Regions from separate parts of the Kitasatospora sp. NPDC087861 genome, predicted to be linked through region 1. Evidence: predicted binding sites of a transcription regulator. Region 1 holds the regulator's gene; the other holds the start of a gene.
What was found. The regulator HrcA, encoded in region 1, represses chaperone genes, less so after heat shock. The targets are predictions, from matches to a motif close to TTNGCACTCNGNNNNNCNGAGTGCNAA.

Region 1 (5,063 bases):
ACCTCGCCCTTGCCGCGGCACATGTCACAGGTCTGCGCGGAGGTGCCGGGGGCCGCGCCCTCGCCGCTGCAGGTGGTGCAGGTGACGGCCGTGTCGACCTGGAGTTCCTTGGTGGTGCCGAAGGCGGCCTCCTCCAGGGTGATCTCCAGCCGGATCATGGCGTCCTGGCCGCGGCGGGTGCGCGAGCGTGGGCCGCGCTGGCCGGCCGCGGCGCCGAAGAAGGCGTCCATGATGTCGGAGAACCCGAAGCCCGCCGCGCCCGCGCCGAAGCCGCCCGCGCCCCCGCCGCCCGGCGAGAGCGGGTCACCGCCGAGGTCGTAGACCTGCCGCTTCTGCGGATCGGAGAGCACCTCGTAGGCGGCGTTGATCTCCTTGAACCGCTCCTGCGTCTTCGGGTCCGGGTTGACGTCCGGGTGCAGTTCGCGTGCCAGGCGCCGGAACGCCTTCTTGATCTCGTCCTGCCCCGCATCCCGTCGGACGCCGAGTACCGCGTAGTAGTCCGTGGCCACCAAATGCTCCGCTTGTTCCGCCTGTAGTAGTGCTGCGACTGGGATGTCGCCGTCAGATGACCGACAGCGACTGTTTGCTACGACTCGGCCAGGATCTGACCCACGTACCGTGCCACCGCTCGCACCGCCCCCATTGTGCCCGGATAGTCCATCCGGGTCGGACCGATCACACCCAGTTTGGCCACGCTCTCGTCGCCCGAACCGTAGCCGACCGAGACCACCGAGGTGGAATTCAGCCCCTCGTAGGCGATCTCCCGCCCGATCCGGACCGTCATCGCGGCGTCCGCGGTCTCACCCAGGAGGCGGAGCAGGACGACCTGCTCCTCCAGTGCCTCCAGCACCGGCTGGATGGTGAGCGGGAAGTCGTGCCCGAAGCGGGTCAGGTTGGCCGTGCCGGCCAGCATGATCCGCTCCTCGTTCTGTTCGGCGAGCGCCTCGAACAGCGTCGCCAGGACGGTGCTGACGGTCGGCCGGTCCGGCTGCTCGAAACCCGCCGGGAGCTCCTCCAGGAAGCCCGGCACGTCCGGCAGCCGCTGGCCGACGGCCCGCGCGTTGATCCGGGCCCGCAGGTCCGCCAGGACCGTCTCGCCGACCGGGCCCGGGCAGTCCACCATCCGCTGCTCGACCCGGCCGGTGTTGGTGATCAGGACCAGCATCACCTTGGTCGGGGCCAGCGCGACCAGCTCGATGTGCCGGACGGTGGAGCGCGACAGCGAGGGGTACTGCACCACCGCGACCTGCCGGGTGAGCTGGGCGAGCAGCCGCACCGTCCGGGCGACCACGTCGTCCAGGTCGACGGCGCCGTCCAGGAAGTGCCGGATCGCCCGGCGCTCGGGGGCGCTCATCGGCTTGACCTCGGCAAGCTTGTCGACGAACAGGCGGTACCCCTTGTCGGTGGGGATGCGCCCGGCGCTGGTGTGCGGCTGGTGGATGTAGCCCTCCTCCTCCAGCGCCGCCATGTCGTTGCGGACGGTGGCCGGGGAGACCCCGAGGTTGTGCCGCTCCACCAGGGCCTTGGAGCCGACCGGCTCCTCGGTCCCCACGTAGTCCTGGACGATCGCGCGGAGCACGGCCAGCTTGCGGTCGTCGAGCTGGCGAACCTCACCGGCCATGGGGCACACACCTCCGTCTTCGCGCGTTGTCCGTTTGTGTCGCACATGCTGCTGCCCGTTCCGGGACACCCGGTTCCGGGACCCGCCTTGGCACTCGTCATACCCGAGTGCCAAAACCGTACCTGCCAGTGTAAGGCCCGGGCCCAACGGCAGGAACGGCCCGGCCGGAGTGATCCTGCCCGCAGTTCCCGGCGCGGGGGTGGTGCCGCGGGGCCGTCCGGGTGGCAGCATCGAAAGCGACGGCGAATGGAGGAGCAAGCAATGTCGAGCTCGGGCCAGCACACCCGTTTCGCGCCCGACCGCGGCCTGACCGGCCGCATGGTCGTGACGATGTTCGTGATCGGGCTGCTGTACGTCGGCTTCACCGGCCTGCTGATCGTGCTGCTGCGCGGCGCCTGGCCACTGATCGTCCTGATCTCCGGCGGGCTGTTCGTGGCCCAGTTCTGGTTCAGCGACAAGATCACCGAACGGGCGATGGGCGCCCACCAGGTGACCCCTGAGCAGTACCCGCAACTGCACGGCACCGTCGACCGGCTCTGCGCGCTGGCGGACATGCCCAAACCCCGGGTGGCGGTCGCCGACAACGACATGCCGAACGCCTTCGCCACCGGCCGCAACCCGCAGAACGCCGTGGTGTGCGTCACCACCGGCCTGCTGCGCCGGCTGGAACCCGAGGAGCTGGAGGGCGTCCTCGCCCACGAGCTGTCCCACGTCGCCCACCGGGACGTCGCGGTGATGACCATCGCCGGCTTCCTCGGCGTCCTCGCCGGGGCCATGACCCGGATCGCCATGTACGGCGGGTTCATGGGCGGCGGCCGCAACAACAACGACCAGAACGCGGCGATCGCCGCCCTGGTCATCCCGCTGGTGTCGATGGTCGTCTACGCCATCAGCTTCCTGCTCACCCGGCTGCTCTCCCGCTACCGGGAACTCGCCGCCGACCGCTCCGCCGCCCAGCTCACCGGCCGCCCCAGCGCCCTCGCCTCCGCGCTCACCAAGGTCACCGGGCAGATCGCCGCCATCCCCAGCAAGGACCTGCGCCAGGCGCAGCCCTACAACGCCTTCTACTTCGCCCCCGCGCTGAGCGCCCGGGAGACCGCCGCCCAGTTGTTCTCCACCCACCCGACGCTGGAGAAGCGGCTGGAGCAGCTGGCGAAGATCTCCGAGCAGCTCGGCCGCTGACTCCCCCCTCCGCCGCTCCGCCCGACTCCGCCCGCACCCTCCTGAAAGGACCGCCGTGGGAATCCTGGACGCCCTGTTCGGGCGCACCAAGCCCGTCAAGCCCGACCTCGACCAGCTGTTCGGCGTACCGTCCGCCGCCCTCACCCTGGAGGCCGGGGCCGGGTTCACCCCCACCGGCCTCGGCTCGGTCTGCTTCGCCGCCGTCGAGGGCGCGGCCTTCGGGCAGGTCGAGCAGCAGGTGCGGGCGCTGCTGGACGCCGACACCGAGCGCGGCGGCGTCCCGGTGGAGGCCTCCAAGGACGGCTACGGCTACTCCTGGCTGCTCGCCCGGCACACCCCCGAGGAGCTGCCGGAGCTGGTGAACGACCTGCACGCGGTCAACAGCGAGCTGGAGGCGAACGGCTTCGGACCCCAGCTGCTCTGCTCGCTGGTCGCCTTCCGCAACGGGCAGGGGCAGTCGCTGGCGCTGGTCTACCTCTACAAGCGCGGCACCTTCTACCCCTTCGCCCCGATGCCCGGCGGCGGGGAGCGGCGCAACAGCCCGCTGGAGTTGCAGGTCAACGCGCTGCTGGGGAACGACCTGCGGCTGGAGAAGGACCTCAGCCGCTGGTTCCCGGTCTGGGGCGCGCCGGGCCTGTGACGGGCCGTCCGATCCTCGGGCGCTGCCGCTGCCTATAGTCACCTGCATGCACAGCCGCCAGTACGGACCCGACCTGACCCCGCCGTGGAAGAGGCAGCAGCCCGCCCCGGAGGTGCCCGCCGAGCGGGACCTGGTGGTGGAGGAGGCGGCGACCGGCTTCTGCGGCGCGGTGGTGCGGTGCGAGCGGACCGCCGAGGGGTTCACCGTCACCCTGGAGGACCGTTTCGGCAAGCACCGGGTGTTCCCGCTGGTGCCGCGCGGCTTCCTGCTGGAGGGCCGGGTGGTCACCCTGGTGCGCCCGACCGGCCCGGCCCCCTCGCGGGCGCCTGGCCGCACCGCCTCCGGCTCGATCGCCGTCCCCGGCGCCCGGGCCCGGGTCGCCCGCGAGTCGCGGATCTACGTCGAGGGCCGGCACGACGCCGAGCTGGTCGAACGGGTCTGGGGCGACGACCTGCGGATCGAGGGCGTGGTCGTCGAGTACCTGGAGGGCGTGGACGACCTGCCCGCGATCGTCGCCGACTTCGCCCCCGGCCCGGGCCGCCGCCTCGGCGTCCTGGTCGACCACCTGCTCCCCGGCACCAAGGAGCACCGCATCGCCGCCCAGGTCACCGGCGACGCCGTCCTGGTCGTCGGCCACCCCTACATCGACATCTGGCAGGCCGTGAAGCCCTCCTCCGTCGGCATCCCCGCCTGGCCCGCCGTCCCCCGCGGCGAGGAGTGGAAGGAGGGCGTCTGCCGCCGCCTCGGCTGGCCGGTGAACACCCCCGCCGCCTGGAAGCGGATCCTCTCCAAGGTCGACACCTACAAGGACCTGGAGCCGGAGCTCCTGGGCCGCGTCGAGGAGTTGATCGACTTCGTGACGCTCCCGGGGTGAGGTAGGTCAGACGTACTGCTGAAAGTCCGTGGTGTCCAGATCGACATCGAGCAGGCCGACGGGGACGGGCTCGCCGAACTTACTGGTCCGCTCGGACATGTACCTCGGGAGCCCGGACCCGGGATCCTTGCCCAACTCGGTCAGCAGCACGCAGACTCCCTTGATCGGGTCGACGATCAGATACGCGGGGACGGTGCCCTCGGCATAGAGCTCCCGCTTGGTCCGGTAATCACGATCGACACTGGTCTTCGACACCACCTCGACCACCAGGGTGACGGCAGGCGACGGCAGCAGTCGTCCGTGCTCCTCGACCGCCCCGCGTTCGAAGACGACCAGGTCGGGCTGGGGTTCGCTCGCCTGGCCGGGGATCCCCAGGTCCTGGGTCGTGAGGGGACGCCACCGACCGTACGGAAGCTGGTGCTGAATCGCCAGGACGATGAGGTTGTGGACCATGTCAGGCCCGGCCGTCATCACGATTTCCCCCCTGATGAGCTCGGCCTTGACGCCTTCCGGCACCTCCAGGTTCTCGAAGATCCCGGTCATCCGATCATCGATGGCGGTCATCCCACGCTCCCTCCGACGGCTGACACCCACGTCAACGAATGTCAGTCCACCAGGTCACGTACGACCGCGTCGGCCAGCAGCCTGCCCTGGAGGGTGAGGACGGCGCGGCCGGCGGCGTGGGTGTCGGGGTCGAGGAGGCCGTCGGCGAGGTGGCGGGCGGCGGCCTGGCGGCCGGTGTCGGT
Region 2 (5,063 bases), on a different contig from region 1:
TCGCGCTGGCACTCGGCCACGCACCGGCCTGGAGCCTGTTCCTGGCCGCCGTCCCGGCCGGTGCGAGCGTTCCGCAGATCGGCGCGATGGTCCGGGCCCGCTGGATCGCCAAGTTCACCGCGGACGGCGCCTCCGGCTCGTCCACGGCCAAGGTGAGCACCGCGTTCGCCTTCGAGTCCGTCACGGACGAGTTCACCTTCGTGATCGGCCCGATCCTGACCGCCGCCATCGCGACCACCATCAGCCCCTCGACCGGGCTGATCGTCGAGGCCGCGCTGACCGTCGTCGGCGGCCTGGCCTTCGCCGCCCAGCGGAACACCGCGCCCGCCCGCCAGGCCCACCGCCCCGGCGCCAAGCGCGCCTCCGCGCTCGCCTCGCCCGGCGTCCGGCTGCTGGCCGGGACGTTCCTCGGCGTCGGCGCCGTGTTCGGCGGCCTGCAGGTCTCGGTGTACGCCTTCGCCGACTCGGTCGGGCAGCACGGCGCCGGCGGCACCGTGTACGGGATCTTCGCGGGCGGCTCGATGGTGGCCGGCGTGCTGTACGGCGTGATCGCCTGGCGGCGGGTCGTGCAGCAGCGGATGATCATGAGCTACACCCTGCTGGTGCTGGGCTGCTCGACGCTGTGGGCGATGCCCAACCTGATCGCGCTCACCGTCGCCGGGCTGGTCTGCGGCCTGGCCATCGCGCCGACCCTGATCAGCGGCTACACCCTGGTCGAGACGCTCGTCGCGGACGGCGCCAAGACCGAGGCCTTCACCTGGCTGACCGGTGCCATCGGCCTCGGCCTGGCGGTCGGCTCGATGGCGGCCGGGCGGCTGATCGACGGCCACGGGCCGTCCGTCGGGTTCCTGGTGCCGCTGGCGGGCGCCGGCCTGGGCCTGGTCGCGCTGGTCTCGCTGCGGCACCTGCTGACCGCGTCGGGGCCGGCGAACGCGGCGGTCACGGCCTCGCCGGAGCGCGCCGCGGCGCCGCAGCTGGTGGGTGCGGCCAAGGGCTGAGCGGGCACGCGACGACGGTGGTGCCCGGATGGGCCGGAGGGCCGCTCCCGGCTCATCTCACATCGGAGTCGCTGGACTGATTCAGCGGAATGCCGCATCATTGACCATCGTTAGCACTCATCAGGCGAGAGTGCCAGGAGGAAGACAAGTGCCCACGTACCAGTACCAGTGCACCGAGTGCGGCAACGGCCTGGAGGCGGTGCAGAAGTTCACCGACGAGGCGCTGACCACGTGCCCCGACTGCCAGGGACGGCTCCGCAAGGTCTTCTCGGCCGTGGGCGTCGTGTTCAAGGGCTCCGGCTTCTACCGGACCGACAGCCGCTCGTCCTCCAGCAGCACGGTGGGCACCGGCACCTCCGGCGGCGCCACGTCGTCGTCCGGCTCGACCCCGGCGTCGTCGCCCTCCACTTCTTCGAGCTCCTCCGGCTCCTCGACCTCTTCGAGCCCGGCTCCGGCCGCGAGCTGACCTCGCCGCCGGGCGCGGCGGGCGGCATTCGGCCCGGCCCGGGCGGCAGGTAGAGAGCATCGACAAGGCCCGTCGGCCCCGCACTTCGCGGGGCGGCGGGCCTTTTCGTCATCCCGGGCGGGCCGGAGTCCCTCGTGCGGGTGTACGAAGTTGTCCACAGGGTCGAGTTGTCCACAGGCTGCGGATAAGGGCTTTCCGGGACGGCGCGGGGCACGCATCGTGTGGGTCACCAGAGACCGACCGGCCCGGAAAGGGGCGGTCCCCGACGACCCCGGTGGTGACCATGACGTCCATGAGCCTCTCCGTCCCGCTGCCCGCCCCCACCGTGCCGCCCCGGCGGGAGGTGCCGCGCTTCCCTCCGATCCGGCGCGGGGCCGGCGGGTGGCACCGCTGGCGGCACGCCGTACGGCGGCGGGCCGGGGTGCCCTTGCTGGTGCTGCTCGCGGTGGCCGCAGCGCTCGCGGTCGGGCCCGCGCGGGCCGGGCTGCCGCCGCCCTCGGGCGGCGCGATGGGCCGGACGGGTTGTCAATCCGGCTCCATCGAAGATCATCCGTGACCAGGAAACGACTTCGTCGTTCACGGCGGCATGAAAGGCTTCAAGGAATTCCTGCTGCGTGGAAACGTCGTCGAACTCGCCGTCGCGGTCGTCATCGGTGCGGCCTTCACCACCATCGTCAACGCCTTCGTCAAGGGCGTGATCAATCCGATCGTCGGTGTCTTCGGGACGAAGGACCTGGCGTCCTACAGTTCCTGCCTCAAGGGGCCCTGCGAGGCGAGCGCCACCGGCGAGGTCACGTCCGGAATCCTCATCCTGTGGGGATCGGTGCTCAGTGCCGCCCTGCAGTTCCTGATCACCGCGGCCGTCGTCTACTTCGTCCTGATCGTGCCCATGAACAAGCTGGCCGCCAGAAGGAAGAGCCCCCTCGAAGAGACGGCGGAGGCCGAGGCCAACGAGATCCAACTGCTCACCGAGATCCGCGACGCGCTGGTCACGCCGCAGCGCTGAGCACGTTCCCGTTCAGTCCCCGTGGTGCGGCGGGCGCTGGCTCAGGTACCAGTCCAGCCCCCGCCCACCGCTCTCCCCCGCTCCGGGGCGCTCGCCCCAGCCGGTGTCGGTGTCGTCCCGGGACGGCTGGTCCAGCGGGTCCCGGAAGACCAGCCGGGCCTTCGGCGCCGCCGGCTGCTCACCCTGCCCCTGCTGCTCCTGCTGCTGTGCCTGCGGCCGCTCCCGGCCCTGTCCCTGCTCGCTCACCCTGCTCACTCCGCTGTTCGCCCGGATCGTCCTGTCCCCCCTCCAGCCTATGAGCCCTGCGGCGTCCAGCCTATGAGCCCCGTGGCGCACCACGAGCCCCGGTGCGGAGCGCTCCGCATCAGGGCGCGGGTGACGGCCTCAAGCGGCCGGCCGTGACGCCACCTCACGGGCGGCCGCCCGGAGCGCCTCGCAGGCCCGCAGGCACTCCCTCGGACGAGTCCCCCGGGCGGCCCCTCAGGCGGCCTCGAAGCCCGCGTGGTCGGCGATCTTCTTCAGCTCGGCCAGCGCGTGCTTCTCGATCTGGCGGATCCGCTCGCGGGTGAGGCCGTGCTGCTTGCCCACCTCGGTGAGGGTGCGCTCGCGGCCGTCCTCCATCCCGTAGCGGGAGCGGATGATCGAGGCCGTACGGTCGTCCAGCCGCCCGATCAGGTCGTCCAGCTCCTCACGGCGGAGCATGACCATCACGGCGTCCTCGGGGGACGTCGCCCCGGTGTCCTCGACCAGGTCGCCGAACTGGGTCTCGCCCTCGTCGTCGACCGCCATGTTGAGGCTGACCGGATCCCGGGCCCAGTCCAGCACGTCCTTGATCCGGGCCTCGGTGGTGTCCAACTCGGCCGCGATCTCGGCCGGCTCGGCCTCGCGGCCCAGCTCCTTGGACTTCTCCCGCTGCACCCGCCGGATCCGCCCCAGCTCCTCGACCAGGTGCACGGGCAGCCGGATGGTGCGGGACTGGTCGGCGATCGACCGGGTGATCGCCTGCCGGATCCACCAGGTGGCATAGGTGGAGAACTTGAAACCCTTGGCGTAGTCGAACTTCTCGACGGCGCGCACCAGACCCGCGTTGCCCTCCTGGATGAGGTCCAGGAGCGGGAGGCCGCTGCGCGGGTACCGGCGGGCGACCGCCACCACGAGCCGGAGGTTGGAGCGGATGAAGACGTCCTTGGCGCGCTCGGCGTCCTCGGCTATCGCCTCCAGTTCCTCGCGGGTGACACCGTCGGGGAACTCGCCCTCCGCCAGCAGGTGCTGGGCGTACACGCCGGCCTCGATCCGCAGCGAGAGCTCGACCTCCTCGGCGGCATCGAGCAGGGGTGTCCTGGCGATCTCGTCGAGGTACATGCCGACCAGGTCACGGTCGGCCTCGAAGTTGGTCGGGCGGGCCGCGCGAGTCCGGTCGGCCCTGTCGCGAACGACGGCACGGGTGGCCATGCTTGCTCCCTTTGCTGGAATTGCCGAGGTCTGCCTGCCTGCCCCCCGAGAGGGCAAGAAGTGCGGGCCCCTCGGGGCTCACACGTAACGATCCAACGAACAGAATCCGGACAACATTCCCAAGTCACTCAGATTCTTCCCGACTATGCAGTATCCTGCCGGTTTTCACTCCGGATATGGACACTGGGTGACCTACCGAGCACTTTCAGTGCCAATTCCCCGACCACTTCGGAGCGTTTCCTTCACTTGCCGCACACGCGTCCGCCGCCGCACTGGATGAACCCGCGAACGAACGCGCGCGTTCCCGCGCGCCCCCGGCGCCCGCCCGCGCCCGCACCCCGGCGCACGCAGGTTCTCCCCACAAACGATGCCGAATCGCTATCACTCCGGCTCCCGATCGACCCGGGACACTGGGAAGGTGTCAGCCATGCACCTGACCAACAGCTCGCCCTCCATCACTGCGCGTCACCGCCGCCTTCTGCGGGATTCGGCGCTCGCGGTGGTCTGTGCCGTGCTGTTCGGCCTCCTGGCCGCACTGGTGACCCGGCACTGGCACCCGCTGGAACAGCTCGACCAGAGCTGGATCGGCGAACTGCACACCTTCGCCCGGCAGCACCGGATCTGGACCGCCTCGGTGCAGACGCTCTCCGACATCGGCGGCACGGTCACGATGCGTACACTGCTCGGCATCGCGGCCGTCTGGCTCTGGCTGATCGGCGCCCGGGTGCTGGCCGGCTGGGTGGCCGCCCAGACCCTGGTCGGCTGGGGCGCTCTGTGGGCGCTGAAGCTGGCCATCGGCCGCCAGCGCCCCTCCTTCACCGACCCGGTCTCGCACGCCGGCGGCCCGGCCTTCCCCTCCGGGCACGCCATGGCCTCGGCGATCACCTGCGCGGTGCTGGTCGGCCTGGTCTGGTACCGGGTCCACCGACGCGGCCGGATCGCCGCCTGCACGGTGGCCACGGCGACGGTGCTGACCATCGGTTGGACCCGGATCGCCCTCGGGGTCCACTGGCCGAGCGACGTGCTCGCCGGCTGGCTGGCCGCCGGGATGGTGCTGGGCGCCGTCACCGCCGTCGTCGAACTCTGGCGGCCGGGCGCGCTGGCCCGTGACGTACGGCGGGTCAACTGGCGCACCAGACCC

Region 2: ACIOJE_RS26595 (FmdB family zinc ribbon protein) is a predicted target of HrcA. The motif match lies at 1,109-1,135, and genes of this name have one in related genera.

Annotation. Positions count from the first base shown of each region.
Region 1 covers NZ_JBIUUS010000004.1:329,714-334,776, forward strand. The annotation lists gene dnaJ (molecular chaperone DnaJ) at 1-509, opposite strand, end outside; gene hrcA (heat-inducible transcriptional repressor HrcA) at 587-1,621, opposite strand; gene htpX (zinc metalloprotease HtpX) at 1,883-2,803, shown strand; gene ACIOJE_RS08860 (hypothetical protein) at 2,859-3,443, shown strand; gene ACIOJE_RS08865 (DUF3097 domain-containing protein) at 3,490-4,317, shown strand; gene ACIOJE_RS08870 (Uma2 family endonuclease) at 4,324-4,881, opposite strand; gene hemW (radical SAM family heme chaperone HemW) at 4,923-5,063, opposite strand, start outside.
Region 2 covers NZ_JBIUUS010000020.1:80,044-85,106, forward strand. The annotation lists gene ACIOJE_RS26590 (MFS transporter) at 1-998, shown strand, start outside; gene ACIOJE_RS26595 (FmdB family zinc ribbon protein) at 1,147-1,464, shown strand; gene ACIOJE_RS26600 (hypothetical protein) at 1,757-2,020, shown strand; gene mscL (large conductance mechanosensitive channel protein MscL) at 2,051-2,470, shown strand; gene ACIOJE_RS26610 (hypothetical protein) at 2,483-2,716, opposite strand; gene ACIOJE_RS26615 (sigma-70 family RNA polymerase sigma factor) at 2,951-3,922, opposite strand; gene ACIOJE_RS26620 (phosphatase PAP2 family protein) at 4,350-5,063, shown strand, end outside.